Regions from separate parts of the Streptomyces sp. SJL17-4 genome, predicted to be linked through region 2. Evidence: riboswitches for the same ligand, from Rfam matches in the RefSeq annotation. Region 2 holds a riboswitch; the other holds the start of a gene.
What was found. Region 2 has a riboswitch for glycine ahead of gcvT (glycine cleavage system aminomethyltransferase GcvT). Riboswitches for the same ligand answer to the same signal wherever they lie in the genome.
Positions count from the first base shown of each region.

Region 1: linked by a shared signal. The riboswitch ahead of gcvP (aminomethyl-transferring glycine dehydrogenase) and the one ahead of gcvT (glycine cleavage system aminomethyltransferase GcvT) in region 2 are both predicted to bind glycine.

Region 1 covers NZ_CP104578.1:7,213,620-7,221,321, forward strand. The annotation lists gene N5875_RS32475 (MerR family transcriptional regulator) at 1-60, shown strand, start outside; gene N5875_RS32480 (DNA polymerase IV) at 218-1,654, shown strand; gene N5875_RS32485 (PRC-barrel domain-containing protein) at 2,411-2,776, opposite strand; glycine riboswitch at 2,889-2,988, shown strand; gene gcvP (aminomethyl-transferring glycine dehydrogenase) at 3,166-6,051, shown strand; gene N5875_RS32495 (DUF5999 family protein) at 6,143-6,349, opposite strand; gene N5875_RS32500 (hypothetical protein) at 6,682-7,272, opposite strand.
Region 2 covers NZ_CP104578.1:2,711,417-2,719,118, reverse strand. The annotation lists gene glyA (serine hydroxymethyltransferase) at 1-1,195, opposite strand, end outside; gene gcvH (glycine cleavage system protein GcvH) at 1,228-1,611, opposite strand; gene gcvT (glycine cleavage system aminomethyltransferase GcvT) at 1,689-2,822, opposite strand; glycine riboswitch at 3,008-3,106, opposite strand; gene N5875_RS11710 (AAA family ATPase) at 3,257-3,919, shown strand; gene N5875_RS11705 (enhanced serine sensitivity protein SseB) at 4,226-4,966, shown strand; gene N5875_RS11700 (enhanced serine sensitivity protein SseB C-terminal domain-containing protein) at 5,049-5,840, shown strand; gene N5875_RS11695 (ABC transporter permease) at 6,204-7,229, shown strand; gene N5875_RS11690 (ABC transporter substrate-binding protein) at 7,340-7,702, shown strand, end outside.

The DNA of each region.
Region 1 (7,702 bases), 4.5 Mb from region 2:
CTCGTGGGGCACAACCCGGGGGACGAGCTGGCGCGGAGGCGTCGGGACAGGGCCGTCTGAGGGGCGGGGCCTTTGCCTGGGTCCTGCTTTGGGCCTTGCTTTGGGCTTCGGCCTTGGGGCGTGGCTTTGGGTTCGGGCCTGGGCCTCGTGGGCCGGCCGGGGCTTGGGTTGTGTGGTGTGGGGCTTGTTGTCAGTGGTGTGAGGCAGCATCGGAAGTGTGAGAGCCGCGCCCACCATCCTCCATCTCGACATGGATGCCTTCTTCGCCGCCGCCGAGCAGGCGTCGAAGCCCAGCCTGCGTGGAAAACCCGTGATCGTCGGCGGCCTCGGGCCCCGGGGCGTCGTCGCCACCGCGTCCTACGAGGCGCGCCGTTTCGGAGTCCACTCGGCCATGCCCATGGGTCAGGCGCGGCGGCTCGCGCCGAACGCGGCCTACCTCGTACCCCGCTTCTCCTTCTACCGGTCGATCTCCGAGCAGGTCATGGAACTGCTCGGACGTCTCTCCCCGCTCGTGGAGCCGCTCAGCCTCGACGAGGCCTTCGTGGACCTCGAGGCCGGGGGCGTGGCCGACGACAGTGCGAGCGCGCGTACGGCCGGTGAGCGGCTACGGGTCGACATCCTGGCCACGACGGGGCTCACCGGGTCCGTGGGGCTCGCCGGATCCAAGATGATCGCGAAGATCGCCTCCGAGGAGGCGAAGCCCGACGGCCTCGTGCTGATCGAACCCGGGACCGAGCGGGAGCTGCTCGCACCGCGTTCGGTGCGGATCCTGCCCGGTGTCGGGCCGGCGACCGGGGAGCACCTCCGGCGGGCCGGGATGACCACCGTGTCCGACCTCGCGGAGGCGGGTGAGGACGAGCTCGTCAGGCTCCTCGGGCGGGCGCACGGGGCCTCGCTCTACCTGATGGCCCAGGGGTACGACGATCGGCCCGTGGTGGCCGAGCGGGACGCCAAGTCGGTCTCGGTCGAGGACACGTTCGACGTCGACCTGCACGACCGGGTGCGGATCAGGGGTGAGGTCGAGCGGCTCGCGGAGCGGTGCGTGGGGAGGCTGCGGGCCTCCGGGCACTCCGGGCGGACCATCGTTCTGAAGGTGCGGCGCTTCGACTTCTCGACGCTCACGCGGTCCGAGACGCTCCGGGGGCCCACGGACGATCCGGCTGTGGTGCGGGAGGCGGCGGGGCGGCTGCTCGAGGCGGTGGACACGACCGGGGGTGTGCGGTTGCTGGGGGTCGGGGTGAGTGGGCTCGCGGACTACACGCAGGAGGATCTGTTCGCGCAGGCGGAGGTCGCTGCGGCGTTGGCGGAGGGGTCGGTGGGGGGTTCGGGGGCGCCGGGGGTGGCAGGGGCGGTAGGGGACGGGAGTGTGGCTGCGGCTGCTGCTGGGTCCGCCGTGGCTGGGGTGGCTGCTGTTCCTGCTGTTTCTGCTGTGGAGCCTGGGGCCGATGAGCCTGTGGAGCGGCATTGGGCGCCCGGGAATGACGTGCGGCATGCCGTGTACGGCGCCGGGTGGGTGCAGGGGAGCGGGGTCGGGCGCGTCACGGTGCGGTTCGAGGAGCCGGGGTCGGAGCCGGGGCGGGTGCGGACCTTCGCCGTGGACGATCCGGAACTGGAGCCGGGGGAGGCGTTGCCGTTGGTGGAGGGCGGGGCGTAGGGGCGGCTTGGCCGGTGGGTGGGTGCGGTCCGGTGGAGGGTGCGGGTCGGTGGGTGGCACGCCCGGCCTGGCGGCCGGGCGGTGGCTCCCACCCGCACCACCCGTGCTGCTGAGTGGGCAGAGGTGCGGGTCTTCCCGGGGGTGGCAGCGCGCCGTCGGCGGCTGCGGTTGTGGATTCGGTGGCTGTTGGGGCCGGGGCTGGTGGCCCCCGCCTGGCGGCGGGCCCGTGGCTCCGCAGCCGCGCGGCGGTGCCCCCGGCCGAGCACGCAGGCGCGCCCACGCTCGGACTTGGGGTGTTTGGCGGTGTACGTCCGGCCGGTCGGGCCGCCGCGGGGCTGACGGGGTTGGGCCGACGTCTGTCGGCCGGGCGGGCCTCTGCCGAGCTGTCCCCGTTGGACCGGCGCCTGCCCCTCCGGACCGCCGCCTTGCTGTCGCGGTTGGCCCCGGGCCTGTCTGGTTGTCGGGCCCGTGGGGGCTGTCGCGGTTAGCCTGGCCCGACGTCCGGCTGGCAGGGCCTGCGCCGGGCGTGCAGATTGGCCCGACGTCCGGCCGGTAGGGCCTGCGCCGGGCCGGGGGGTCGCCTCGGCGGTCCGGTCGGTGGGGCAGCGCCGTGTGTCGGGGTTGGCCCCGTGTCTGTCCGGTTGGCCAGGCCCTGGGGGACTGGCTCGGTGGACCGGTGTTCGTCGGCCGGGCGGGTCTCTGGCTTGCTGTCGGGGTTGGTCCCGGGGCTGTCGGCCGGCCCCCTCTGCGGGTGGGTTACTGGCCTGCCAGGTGGCCGAAGTCTGTGTCCGGGGTGTCCGTGGGGGGTGGGGGGAGGGCCAGGCTGTAGTGGCGGTAGAGCTGGAGCTCTTGTTCCGGGGAGAGGTGGCGGCCCACGCCGAAGTCGGGGGCGTCCTTGATGAGGGCCCGCTCGTACGGGATGTGGAGGCCGTTGTCGATCAGTTCGCTCGGCTCCAGGGGGACGAAGGCGTCGCGGCTGAACAGGCCCGTTCGGACCGCTGCCCATTCCGGGATGCCGGTCGCGTCGTCCAGGTACACCTCGTCCACGGTTCCGATCTTGTGTCCGTTCCGGTCGTACGCCTTGCGGCCGATCAGGCTGCGCGGATCGATATCGGTCTGCACGGTCCCTCCAACTGGTCGCAACTGCTCTACACCCTACGAAAGTGCACAAGTGGGATGTCGGCCACTTGAGCGATGGGAGCCGCAACCTCGCTGGTAGGCTGGCTGTGGCTGTCGACCCTGTGCGGGAGAGTCCCCCGGAGAAACCTTCCGGTGGGCGCCGAAGGAGCAAATCCTCCCCGGAATCTCTCAGGCCCCTGTACCGCGCGGACGAGGTCACTCTGGAAAGCAGAGCGGTGTCCGACGGCATGCGCTCTCACCGACGGTGAAAGCCGGCGTGCCGTGAGGCGTGCCGGTGAAACTCTCAGGTTGAGATGACAGAGGGGGAGGCCGTCCGGGTACCCGCGCCGTGGTGCCCCTCGCAGGTCGTGACGACCAGGAGGCCTCCGTACATGACCGCCAACCGCATTCCGCTCTCCGAACTCGAACAGGGCATCCCGTTCGAGCAGCGGCACATCGGGCCCGACGCCGAGGCGCGCGCCAAGATGCTCGCCCAGGTCGGTTACGGCTCCCTCGACGAGCTCACGGCCGCCGCGGTGCCGGACGTCATCAAGAACACCGAGGCGCTCGGCCTGCCGGCCGCCCGCACCGAGGCCGAGGTGCTCGCCGAGCTGCGCACGCTCGCCGACCGCAACCAGGTCCTCGCGCCCATGATCGGTCTCGGCTACTACGGGACCTTCACGCCGCCGGTGATCCTCCGGAACGTGATGGAGAACCCCGCCTGGTACACGGCGTACACGCCCTACCAGCCGGAGATCTCCCAGGGTCGGCTCGAGGCGCTCCTCAACTTCCAGACCGTGGTCGCCGACCTGACCGGGCTGCCCACGTCCGGCGCCTCGCTGCTCGACGAGGGCACCGCCGCCGCCGAGGCCATGGCGCTCTCCCGGCGCGTCGGCAAGGTCAAGAACGGTGTCTTCCTCATCGACGCCGACGCCCTGCCGCAGACGATCGCCGTCATCGAGACCCGCGCCGAGCCGACCGGAGTCGAGGTCGTCGTCGCCGACCTGAGCGAGGGCATCCCCGCCGAGGTCGCCGAGCGTGGTGTCTTCGGTGTGCTCCTCCAGTACCCCGGTGCCTCCGGTGCCGTGCGGGACATCAAGCCGCTGGTCGACGCCGCTCACGAGCTCGGTGCGATCGTCACCGTCGCCGCCGACCTGCTCGCGCTCACCCTGCTCACCTCGCCCGGTGAGCTCGGGGCCGACATCGCCGTCGGTACGACGCAGCGCTTCGGCGTTCCCATGGGCTTCGGCGGTCCCCACGCCGGCTACATGGCCGTCCAGGACAAGCACGCCCGCTCCCTGCCCGGCCGTCTCGTGGGTGTCTCCGTCGACGCCGACGGGAACCGCGCGTACCGCCTGGCCCTGCAGACCCGCGAGCAGCACATCCGCCGCGAGAAGGCCACCAGCAACATCTGTACCGCGCAGGTGCTGCTCGCCGTCATGGCCGGTATGTACGCCGTCTACCATGGCCCCGAGGGCCTCCAGGGCATCGCGCGCCGTACCCACCGGTACGCCGCGATCCTGGCCGCCGGCCTCACCGCCGGGGGCGTGGAGCTCACCCAGGGTGCCTTCTTCGACACCCTCACCGCCCGGGTGCCCGGCAAGGCCGACGCGGTCGTGGCCGCCGCCCGCGAGGCCGGTGTGAACCTCTACCGCGTCGACGCGGACCACGTGTCCATGTCGTGCGACGAGACCACCGGGCGCGCCCAGCTCGCCGCCGTGTGGGGTGCCTTCGGTGTGACCGCCGACGTCGAGGCTCTGGACGCCACCACCGAGGACACGCTGCCCGCCGGGCTGCTGCGCTCCGACGCGTACATGACCCACCCGGTCTTCCACGCGCACCGCTCCGAGACCTCGATGCTGCGCTACCTGCGCAAGCTCGCCGACCGCGACTACGCGCTCGACCGCGGCATGATCCCGCTCGGCTCCTGCACGATGAAGCTGAACGCGACGACCGAGATGGAGTCGGTGACCTGGCCCGAGTTCGGTCAGATGCACCCCTTCGCGCCTGTCGAGCAGGCGCAGGGCTACCTCACGCTGATCAAGGAACTGGAAGAGCGGCTCGCCGAGGTCACCGGGTACGACGCGGTGTCGATCCAGCCCAACGCCGGTTCGCAGGGCGAGCTTGCCGGTCTGCTCGCCGTCCGTGCCTACCACCGCGCCAACGGTGACGAGCAGCGCACCGTCTGCCTCATCCCGTCCTCCGCCCACGGCACCAACGCCGCCTCCGCGGTGATGGCCGGCATGAAGGTCGTCGTCGTCAAGACCGCCGACGACGGCGAGGTCGACGTCGCGGACCTGCGCGCCAAGATCGAGCAGTACCGCGACGAGCTGTCCGTGCTGATGATCACCTACCCGTCGACGCACGGCGTCTTCGAGGAGCACGTCGCCGACATCTGTGCCGAGGTCCACGAGGCCGGCGGCCAGGTGTACGTCGACGGCGCCAACCTCAACGCGCTGGTCGGTCTCGCCAAGCCGGGGCACTTCGGTGGCGACGTCTCGCACCTGAACCTGCACAAGACCTTCTGCATCCCGCACGGCGGCGGCGGCCCGGGTGTCGGCCCGGTCGGTGTCCGCGCGCACCTCGCCCCGTACCTGCCGAACCACCCGCTCCAGCCCACCGCGGGCCCGGAGACCGGCGTCGGCCCGATCTCGGCCGCCCCGTGGGGCTCCGCGGGCATCCTGCCGATCTCGTGGTCGTACGTGCGCCTCATGGGCGGCGAGGGCCTCAAGCGCGCCACCCAGGTCGCCGTCCTCGCGGCGAACTACATCGCCAAGCGCCTCGAGCCGCACTTCCCGGTGCTCTACACCGGCCCGGCCGGTCTGGTCGCCCACGAGTGCATCGTGGACCTGCGCCCGCTGTCCAAGGCGACGGGCGTCACGGTCGACGACATCGCGAAGCGCCTGATCGACTACGGCTTCCACGCGCCGACGATGTCGTTCCCGGTGGCCGGCACGCTGATGATCGAGCCGACCGAGTCCGAGGACCTGACCGAGCTCGACCGCTTCTGCGACACGATGATCGCGATCCGGGCCGAGATCGAGAAGGTCGCCTCGGGCCAGTGGCCCGCCGACGACAACCCGCTGCACAACGCCCCGCACACCGCGGCCGCGCTGGGCGGCGAGTGGAACCACGCGTACACCCGTGACGAGGCGGTCTTCCCGGCCGGTGTCTCGGCGGCCGACAAGTACTGGCCGCCGGTGCGCCGCATCGACGGTGCCTTCGGCGACCGGAACCTGGTCTGCTCCTGCCCGCCGCTGGACGAGTACGACAACTGAGCAGGACGTCGGCCGCGTACGAGGGCCGAGCGTGAATCGAGGGCCGGTTCGGAGGATGTCTCCGGGCCGGCCCTCGGCGTTGCGCGTGCCTTCAGGCGGCGGTCGTCACCTGGCCCGCCGACAACGGCCGGTGCGGGGCGATGATCTGCCCGTCCGGCAGCAGTTCACCGGTGTCCTCGAAGAGCAGGACGCCGTTGCACAGCAGGCTCCAGCCCTGTTCCGGGTGGTGTGCCGTCAGTCGGGCCGCCTCGCGGTCGGCGGAGTCGGCGGTGGGACAGGCAGGCTGGTGCTGGCACATGGGTGGGTTCTTTCGCTGCGTCGTAGTGGATGTCCTGCGGCTGTTCGCGCTCATCGCCGCCCCCGTCGGTCGGTTCGGTTCCGATCCCAGTCTTGCCCCCTGGACGGTCTTCCGCAGGGATTTCGCGGCAGCTCGTCCTTTCCTGGGAAGACGCATCACCCGCAGGGGCGGTTCAGGTCAAGTGCACCGTCTCTTTGGGTGGTTCGGAGTGGTCCCAGTGGGCTAGTCCGTCCGGGAACGGTGTTCGGGCGAGGCGTTCGGGCCAGGTTCTCGGACAGCAGTGCGCCCCGTGACCCGGGTGGGTCACGGGGCGGTGACGCTCGTGCGGTGGATCAGGCGGGCGCCGCCGAGCCCAGGAGGGGCGGCGGCGCGAGGCGCGTACTGAGCACGGGCAGGAGGTCGGCGACCTGGTACGGCCGGTGGGCCGCGATCCCCGGCGGGGCGGGGGCGAGCGGCACCATCAGATCCGCCGCGGCCGGGGTGGTGCCGGCGCCGTCCGCCTCCGGTTCGGCGTGCAGCCAGAGGGTCAGCATGTAGAGCTCCGGTACGGAGAGCAGCCGTGGTTGGTACAGGCCGGGCAGTGCCTCGGCCTGGAGCAGCGCCCGCTCCGTGGCGGTGACGTACGGCCCCTCGAAGAAGTGCGAGAAGGACCAGCCGTCCGGGGTCAGCATGGTGTCCGCGGCGGCGACGGCCCGGCCCCCGCTCCTGATCAGGAAGCGCCAGCCGGCGAGGCGGATGCAGGGGGCCTGCCCGGGTGTTCCGGCGACGCCGAGGACGTGTACGGGCAGCGGGAGTTCGGGGCTCAGTGGTCCCTGCGCGGCCCGCAGGGCGGGAGTTGGCGCCTCGCGGACGGCGGTCGGTGAGCCGAGGGCCGCGAGGACACTGCGGAGGGCCGGCGCAGGGGCCGGGGAGGGTCGGAGCATGATGGGTCGCCTCTCACTCAGGAGACACGGTGATGCGTGGGCAGGTACGACGGCGCTGTCGGCGGCGGGGCCAGAGGAGGGCCATGAGGCCATGACCGGGCGCCAACACTCTGCCTCGTCCGCGGAGTTTATACGACACGTGTTCACGGAGTGTTTCCGCTAGACGTCGCCAATATTCCTGACAAGGCGTCATCAAGCCGAAAAACAAGGGTCGTAGAAGCGGAATCGAGTGGTTGCCGGTACTCCTACCTGCGTATTCCTCGCAGAGCCGGACGGCTGAATTCATTCCCCTGGTCCCGGGACAATAGGACATTGGTATATGTCGATTGTTCCTTGCCATCGGGATGTGACGGTGGAGCGCAGCATCCAGCCTATCCTCCGACAGCCCTGCTTCGCAGGCGTTGTGGATCAGCGGGGTGGGCATCATCGT
Region 2 (7,702 bases):
CGGCGTCGAAGCCGGGCTTCAGGGTCTCCGCGATGATGTCGCCGACCTCGGTGAAGTCCTCGGCCTGGAAACCGCGGGTCGCGAGCGCCGGCGTACCGATGCGCAGACCCGAGGTGACCATCGGCGGGCGCGGGTCGTTCGGAACGGCGTTCCGGTTGACCGTGATGCCGACGTCGTGGAGACGGTCCTCGGCCTGCTGGCCGTCCAGCTCGCTGGCGCGCAGGTCGACGAGGAGCAGGTGGACGTCCGTGCCGCCGGACAGGACGGAGACACCGTGGGCGGTGACGTCGTCCTGGACCAGGCGCTCGGCGATGATGCGGGCGCCGTCCAGGGTGCGCTGCTGGCGCTCCTTGAACTCCTCCGAGGCCGCGACCTTGAAGGAGACGGCCTTGGCCGCGATCACGTGCTCCAGCGGGCCGCCCTGGAAGCCGGGGAAGACCGAGGAGTTCAGCTTCTTCGCGAACTCCTTCTTCGCCAGGATGATGCCGCCGCGCGGGCCGCCGAGCGTCTTGTGCGTGGTGGAGGTCACCACGTCCGCGTGCTCGACCGGGTTCGGGTGCAGACCGGCCGCGACCAGACCCGCGAAGTGGGCCATGTCGACCCACAGGTAGGCCTCGACCTCGTCGGCGATCCGGCGGAACTCGGCGAAGTCCAGCTGACGCGGGTAGGCGGACCAGCCCGCGATGATCACCTTGGGGCGGTGCTCCTTGGCGAGGCGCTCGACCTCGGCCATGTCGACCAGACCGGCCTCGTCCACGTGGTACGCGACCACGTTGAACTGCTTGCCCGAGAAGTTCAGGCGCATGCCGTGGGTCAGGTGACCACCGTGCGCCAGGTCCAGACCCAGGATCGTGTCGCCGGGCTGGGCGATCGCGAAGAGGGCGGCCTGGTTCGCGGAGGCGCCGGAGTGCGGCTGGACGTTGGCGTACTCGGCGCCGAACAGGTCCTTGATCCGGTCGATCGCGATCTGCTCGGCGACGTCGACGTGCTCGCAGCCGCCGTAGTAGCGGCGGCCCGGGTAGCCCTCGGCGTACTTGTTGGTGAGGACGGAGCCCTGCGCCTCCATGACGGCGACCGGAGCGAAGTTCTCCGAGGCGATCATCTCGAGGGTGGACTGCTGGCGGCGGAGCTCGGCGTCGACGGCGGCGGCGACGTCCGGGTCCAGCTCGTGGAGGGGAGTGTTCAGAAGCGACATGAATCGATCCCTAAGGGGTCTCGGGCCCGGTCTCAGTTCCCGGAGGCGGAGAACTCGGCGTACGCGTCGGCGGAGAGCAGATCGTCCGGCTCGTCCGTGACGCGCACCTTGAACAGCCAGCCACCCTCGAACGGAGCCGTGTTCACCAGCGACGGGTCGTCCACCACGTCCTGGTTCGCGGCGACGATCTCACCCGTGACGGGGGAGTACAGGTCGCTCACGGACTTCGTCGACTCCAGCTCGCCGCAGGTCTCGCCCGCGGTGACGGTGTCGCCGACGGCGGGGAGCTGGGCGAAGACGACGTCACCGAGCGCGTTGGCCGCGAACTCCGTGATGCCGACCGTCGCGACGCCGTCCTCGGCGGCCGACAGCCACTCGTGCTCCTTGGTGTAGCGCAGCTGCTGGGGGTTGCTCATGACCTGATTCTCCTGGATCGAGGGAGTGCTGATGAACGTGGGTCTTGCGGGGTGAGACGCGAAGTGAGACGGGTACGTCACTTCTGGCGCTTGTAGAACGGCAGCGCCACGACCTCGTACGGCTCGTGGGTGCCGCGGATGTCCACACCTACACCCTGGGTGCCGGGCTCGGCGTGCGCCGCGTCCACGTAGGCCATCGCGATCGGCTTTCCGAGCGTCGGGGACGGGGCGCCGGAGGTCACCTCGCCGATCACCTCGCCGTTCGCCACGACGGGCATGCCGGCGCGCGGCACCCGGCGGCCCTCGGCGACCAGACCGACGAGCTTGCGCGGCGGGGCGGTCTCGGCGCGCTCGGCGGCCTTCTCGAGCGCCTCACGGCCGACGAAGCGACCGTCGTTGGTCGTCTTCTCGAACTTCACGACCCGGCCGAGACCGGCGTCGAAGGGGGTGAGCGCGGTGGTCAGCTCGTGGCCGTACAGCGGCATGCCCGCCTCCAGGCGGAGCGTGTCGCGGCAGGACAGACCGCAGGGGATCAGACCGACCGGCGCGCCGGCCTCGGTCAGCGCCTTCCAGACACCCTCGGCGTGCTCGGGCTTCAGGAACAGCTCGAAGCCGTCCTCGCCGGTGTAGCCGGTACGGGCGATCAGCGCGGGCACGCCGGCGACCGTGCCGGGCAGACCGGCGTAGTACTTCAGACCGTCCAGGTCGGCGTCGGTGAGCGACTTCAGGATGCCGGGGGACTCCGGGCCCTGGACCGCGATCAGGGCGTACGCGTCACGGTCGTCGCGCACCTCGGCGTCGAACCCCCCGTGAGCCGCAGCGCGCGCCACCAGCGCGTCCAGGACGATCTGCGCGTTGGAGGCGTTGGCGACGACCATGTACTCCGTCTCGCCCAGGCGGTAGACGATCAGGTCGTCGAGGATGCCGCCGTCCTCCTGGCAGATCATCGTGTAGCGGGCGCGGCCGACGCCCACCGTGGAGATGTTGCCGACCAGGGCGTGGTCGAGGAGCTCGACGGCCTGCGGGCCGGTGACGGTGATCTCACCCATGTGGGAGAGGTCGAAGAGACCCGCCTTGGTGCGGACGGCGATGTGCTCGTCCCGCTCGCTGCCGTACCGGAGCGGCATGTCCCAGCCGGCGAAGTCGGTCATGGTCGCGCCCAGCGAACGATGCAGGGCATCGAGGGCGGTCAGACGGGGGGCAGTGCTCATGGGTGGCTCCCGGGTCCCAAGGGCGGTTCGGTGACGAAACACATGACGGGCGAGGACGTCCTCCCCATCTGTCATGGAACCTGAGAGGTTCACCGAGAGCATCTCGTCGCCGGGAGACCGGTACCGAGAGATCGGCTTGCACCTTGGGTGGGGACACGGCAGGGTGTCCCGCTTTTCAGATCTGCCTCATCCACGCGGTACGGGGCCTGAGAGATTCAAGGGAGGGTCTTGCTCCTTCGGCGTCCGGACATGTCTGGTGTCCGGAACTCTCCCGCGCGGATTCGAGCGGCCGGTATGCGATTGTGTGGCGACTGTGCGCGCCTGGCGCGCACATCATTGCACGCGAGTCGGCGCGGCACATCGCTTGTGTCCCATTACCGCTTCTTTACACTTTGTGGGCAAGGGTCTTCCCAGGCCCGGCAGGGGGAGAAGCGATGAGGTTCCAGCACACCGGCGCGTACGCGCCGAGTACCGGCATACCGTCCCAGCGAGCCCGCGCCCGGACCCGCGGCCGCGGGCGGCTCCTGCGCGACCTGCGCGAGCGCGGTGGCCGCGGCCCCCGCGCCCTCACCTTCGCCGCCGGCGACCTGGTGGTCGTCTCCGGGCTGCCCGGCAGCGGCAAGTCCACCCTCATGCGCCGCGCCGCCGAAGGCGCCGGCATCGACTCGCAGGACACCCGGGAGCGCTGGGAGGCCCGGATGCCCCGCCTCCTGCCGTACGCCGTCTACCGCCCGCTGGTCCGGATCGCGCACTACGCGGGCCTGCGCCGCGCCCTGCGCTCCGGCGCCGGAGTGATCGTCCACGACTGCGGTACCCAGTCCTGGGTGCGGGGCTGGCTCGCCCGGGAGGCCCGCCGCCGCGGCCGGGCCCTGCACCTGGTCCTCCTCGACGTCGAACCCGGCACCGCCCGCGAGGGCCAGCGCGCCCGGGGCCGGGGCGTCTCCTCGTACGCCTTCGCCCGGCACCGGCGGGCCGTCTCCCGGCTCGTCGCGGCGGCGGAGTCCGGCCGGCTGCCGCACGGCTGCGCCTCCGCGACCCTGCTCGACCGGGACGCGGCGGACATCCTGCGGAAGATCGGCTTCCGGGAGGCGGCCTGAGAAGGGTCGGGTGACGTACGGCCGGGCGGCCCGAGGCGGCCGCGGTGACGTACCGCCGGGCGGCCCCGGGCGGGAGCCGGTGACGCGCGCCGGGCGGCCCGGCGCGGGCCGCCGCCACGCGCGTCGGGCCGTCCGACGTGGGCCGCCACCACGCGCGTCGGGCCGTCCGACGTGGGCCGCTGTGACGTACGCCCCTGCCCCGGAGCGCCCGTACCGCTTCTTTTGGCCACGTCGGCGCCGGGGCGGCGTTAGGGTGCTGCCGGGGCGGCCGGTACGGCAGGCCGTGCGAGAAGGGGAAACGGGACCGTGGACGTGACGTGGCCGGGCAACGAGCTCGAAGAGGTCCTTGCCGCCTCACTCGGCAACCCCTCGGCGGGCGCCCGCCTGGTCGAGGTCCTCGGCCGCAGCCCGGTCTGGGTGCCCCTGCCCAACGGCGGCGGACCCGACAGCCCGAACCTGGACCTCGCCACCATGGAGATCGACGGCGCGGCGTACGTCCCCGTCTTCAGCTCCGAGGAGCAGTTCCTCGCCTGTGTCGGCAGCCACATGTCGTTCACCGTCGCCCCGGCCCGTGACTTCGCCCGCGGCCTGCCCCCACAGCTCGGCATCGCCGTGAACCCGGGCGGCGTCGTCGGCGTCCCGCTGCCCCCGCCGGCCGTCGCCGAGCTGTGCCGCGTCGGCCGCACCCCGCTCGACGGGCCCGCCACCGGCGGCCGCGTCCGCCTCTTCGAGCCCGACTGGCAGGACGACCCCGTCGACTTCCTCGCCGCCGCGTCCGCCGAGTTCGAGGCCACCGGCGTCGTCACCACCGCCCGCCGCGCGCTCGCCAGCGTCGAGGGCACCGAACCCGCCCTCTTCGTCGGCGTCCAGCTCGCGGCCTGGGACGGCGTCGACCGCAACGCGCCGCTGGACGCCCTCGGCCGCGCCCTCGGCCGGGTCGAATGCGCCTGGCCGGTCAACCTCATCCTGCTCGACATGGCACAGGACCCGGTCGGCGACTGGATGCTGGAGCGGGTGCGCCCCTTCTACCAGCGCGCCGCCGTGTGACGGACGGCCTGTTTAAGCTGAACTTCTCGACAGCAGGACGTCGGAAACAGAACACGGTGACGGAAGAGGGGCGGGACCCAGGGTGAGCGCGTCAGGCACCGCTGCGACCGGACAGGTCGAGCACATGCTGCGCCAGGTGGCACCCGGACGCTACGACGCGTACGAGCAGCTGCTGCACGCCCTCGCCGACGGCGAGCTCTGGATGCTGCTCTGGCACGGCTCGCCCGGCTCGCCCGACGCCCAGTACGGAAACATGGAGGTCGACGGCTTCGGCTACGCGCCCTGCGTCACCTCCGCCCAGGAACTCTCCGCCTCCGGCTGGCACCGCGCCCACGAGCTCGTCACCGGCCGGGAGATCGCCCGCGCCCTCTACCCCGACCGCTGGGGCGTCTGGCTCAATCCGCACGCCCCCGGCGGTGGCGTCGGCATCCCCTGGGCCGATCTGCGCCGGATCGCCACCGGCCTCGACCGGATGCCCGCCGGACCGCTCCGGGTCACCGAGCCCGCCCTGGAGATCCCGCAGTTCTACGCCCTGCTCACGCAGAACGCGCACCGCACCCCGGCCGTCCGGTCGCTGCGCCGCGGCTGGGTGCAGCCCGCGCTCGGCTCCCCGTACCTCGCCATCGGTCTCGACCTGTACGACACCTCGGCGGCGGCCGTCGACTCGGTACGGGCGATGATGCGCCAGTCCATCGGTGCCGTACCCGAGGGGCTGCCCGTCTCGACGGTCGCCCTCTCCGACGCGTACGACCCGGTGGCCCTCTGGCTGCGGGCGAACGGCCGCCCGTTCTACGACCGCGAGGCGCACGCCGGACGCGGCGCGGCGCCCGTGCCGGGCTACGGATACCCGCCGTCGGCGCCGTCCGGATACTGAGACGTACCCCTTTGCGCGCCCCGCCCCACCAGCCTCCGGAGTACGCTCCGGAGGCTTTCGTTCGCCCCAATTCAGGAGCTCGAACGCCCAGTTGAGGGGACATGTCCGATTGGGGGGAAGAGGCCCCGAGATGGTCCGCTCACGTGATCGCGACGTCCGGATAACGGAAGTCGCAGCACCGCATCACGTTTGAGCAAACATTCCCCGTCAGGGCTGGCGGGTGATCACAAGCGCATTGAAGACTCCCCGGAACACCGGGTGTTCGGCTCCCTTCGAGCAGGTGCCCAGCAGGTTGTTCCACCGAGCCGCTACCCGCGGCGGGCAAGGGCCGGCTACCGGCGGCCGAGAGGGGTCCTCACCACGATGACGGCACCACTGCACGAGAAGAGTGCGGGCGAGGCGACCGCCACCGTCGATGGCGCGCCCGACGCCCCCGGCACTCCCGGCGCCGGCGCCTCCGGCAAGGCGATCGAGGGCCGTTCGCCCTGGCAGATCGCCTGGACCCGCCTCAAGCGCGACAAACTGGCCCTCGCGGGCGCCTTCGTCGTCGTCTTCCTTGTCCTCGTCGCGATCTTCGCGCCGGTCATCGTGGGCCTCCTGGGCCACCCGCCGGACGAGTTCCACGAGGACCAGATCGACCCGCTGTTCGGCACCCCGATCGGCTCCTGGGGCGGTGTCAGCTCCGACTTCCTCTTCGGAGTCGAGCCCGTCAACGGCCGCGACGTCTTCAGCCGCATCGTCTACGGCGCCCGGATCTCGCTGCTCGTCGCCTTCCTCGCGGCGGTCTTCGCCGTCGTCCTCGGCACGATCCTCGGCATCATCGCCGGCTACTTCGGCGGCTGGATCGACGCGGCCCTCAGCCGGGTCATGGACGTGATGCTGGCCTTCCCGCAGCTGCTCTTCACGATCGCCCTGGTCTCCGTCCTGCCGAACGAACTCCTCGGCCTCGACGGCTCCGGCGTCCGCATCGCCGCCCTGGTCGTCGTCATCGGCTTCTTCGGCTGGCCGTACGTGGGCCGCATCGTCCGCGGCCAGACCCTCTCGCTGCGCAACCGCGAGTACGTGGAGGCCGCCCAGAGCCTCGGCGCCGGCCGCCTGTACATCCTGCGCCGCGAGCTGCTGCCGAACCTGATCGCTCCGATCACGGTCTACGCGACCCTCATGATCCCCACCAACATCCTCACCGAAGCGGCGCTCAGCTTCCTCGGCGCGGGTGTGAAGCCGCCCACGGCCTCCTGGGGACAGATGCTGTCGACGGCCATCACCACCTACGAGGCGGACCCGCTGTTCATGGTGATCCCCGGCCTCGCGATCTTCATCACCGTTCTGGCGTTCAACCTCTTCGGCGACGGCGTGCGTGACGCGCTCGACCCGAAGGGCTCCCGCTGACCGTTCGCCGACGACCCGCACGACCCGCCCCTGCCGCTGGCGACAGGAGGCCAAACCCCACATCGGCGGACCGCCGTACGGCCGCCACTATCCCGGAGGTTGCTGGAACCATGCTGAAGAGCTCTCAGCGCAGAATCGCCGCGGGCGCGCTGCTCGCGGCGGCCACGATGGTCGTCACCACCGCCTGCGGTGGCGGCAGCGGCGACAGCGGCGACAAGAGCAAGGGCGGTGCGCCCGGCTTCAACGCCGGTGTGAACAAGGTCGCCAACGCCTCCGACAAGAAGGGCGGCGAGCTGAAGTTCATCGGCTCGCAGGAGGCCGACTCGTGGGACCCCCAGCGCGGCTACTACGGCTTCGTGTGGGACTTCGCGCGCTACTACACGCGCCAGCTGGTCACCTTCAAGGCCGAGCCGGGCGCCGCCTCCACCGAGCTCGTCCCGGACCTCGCCACCGACGCCGGCAAGGTCTCGGCC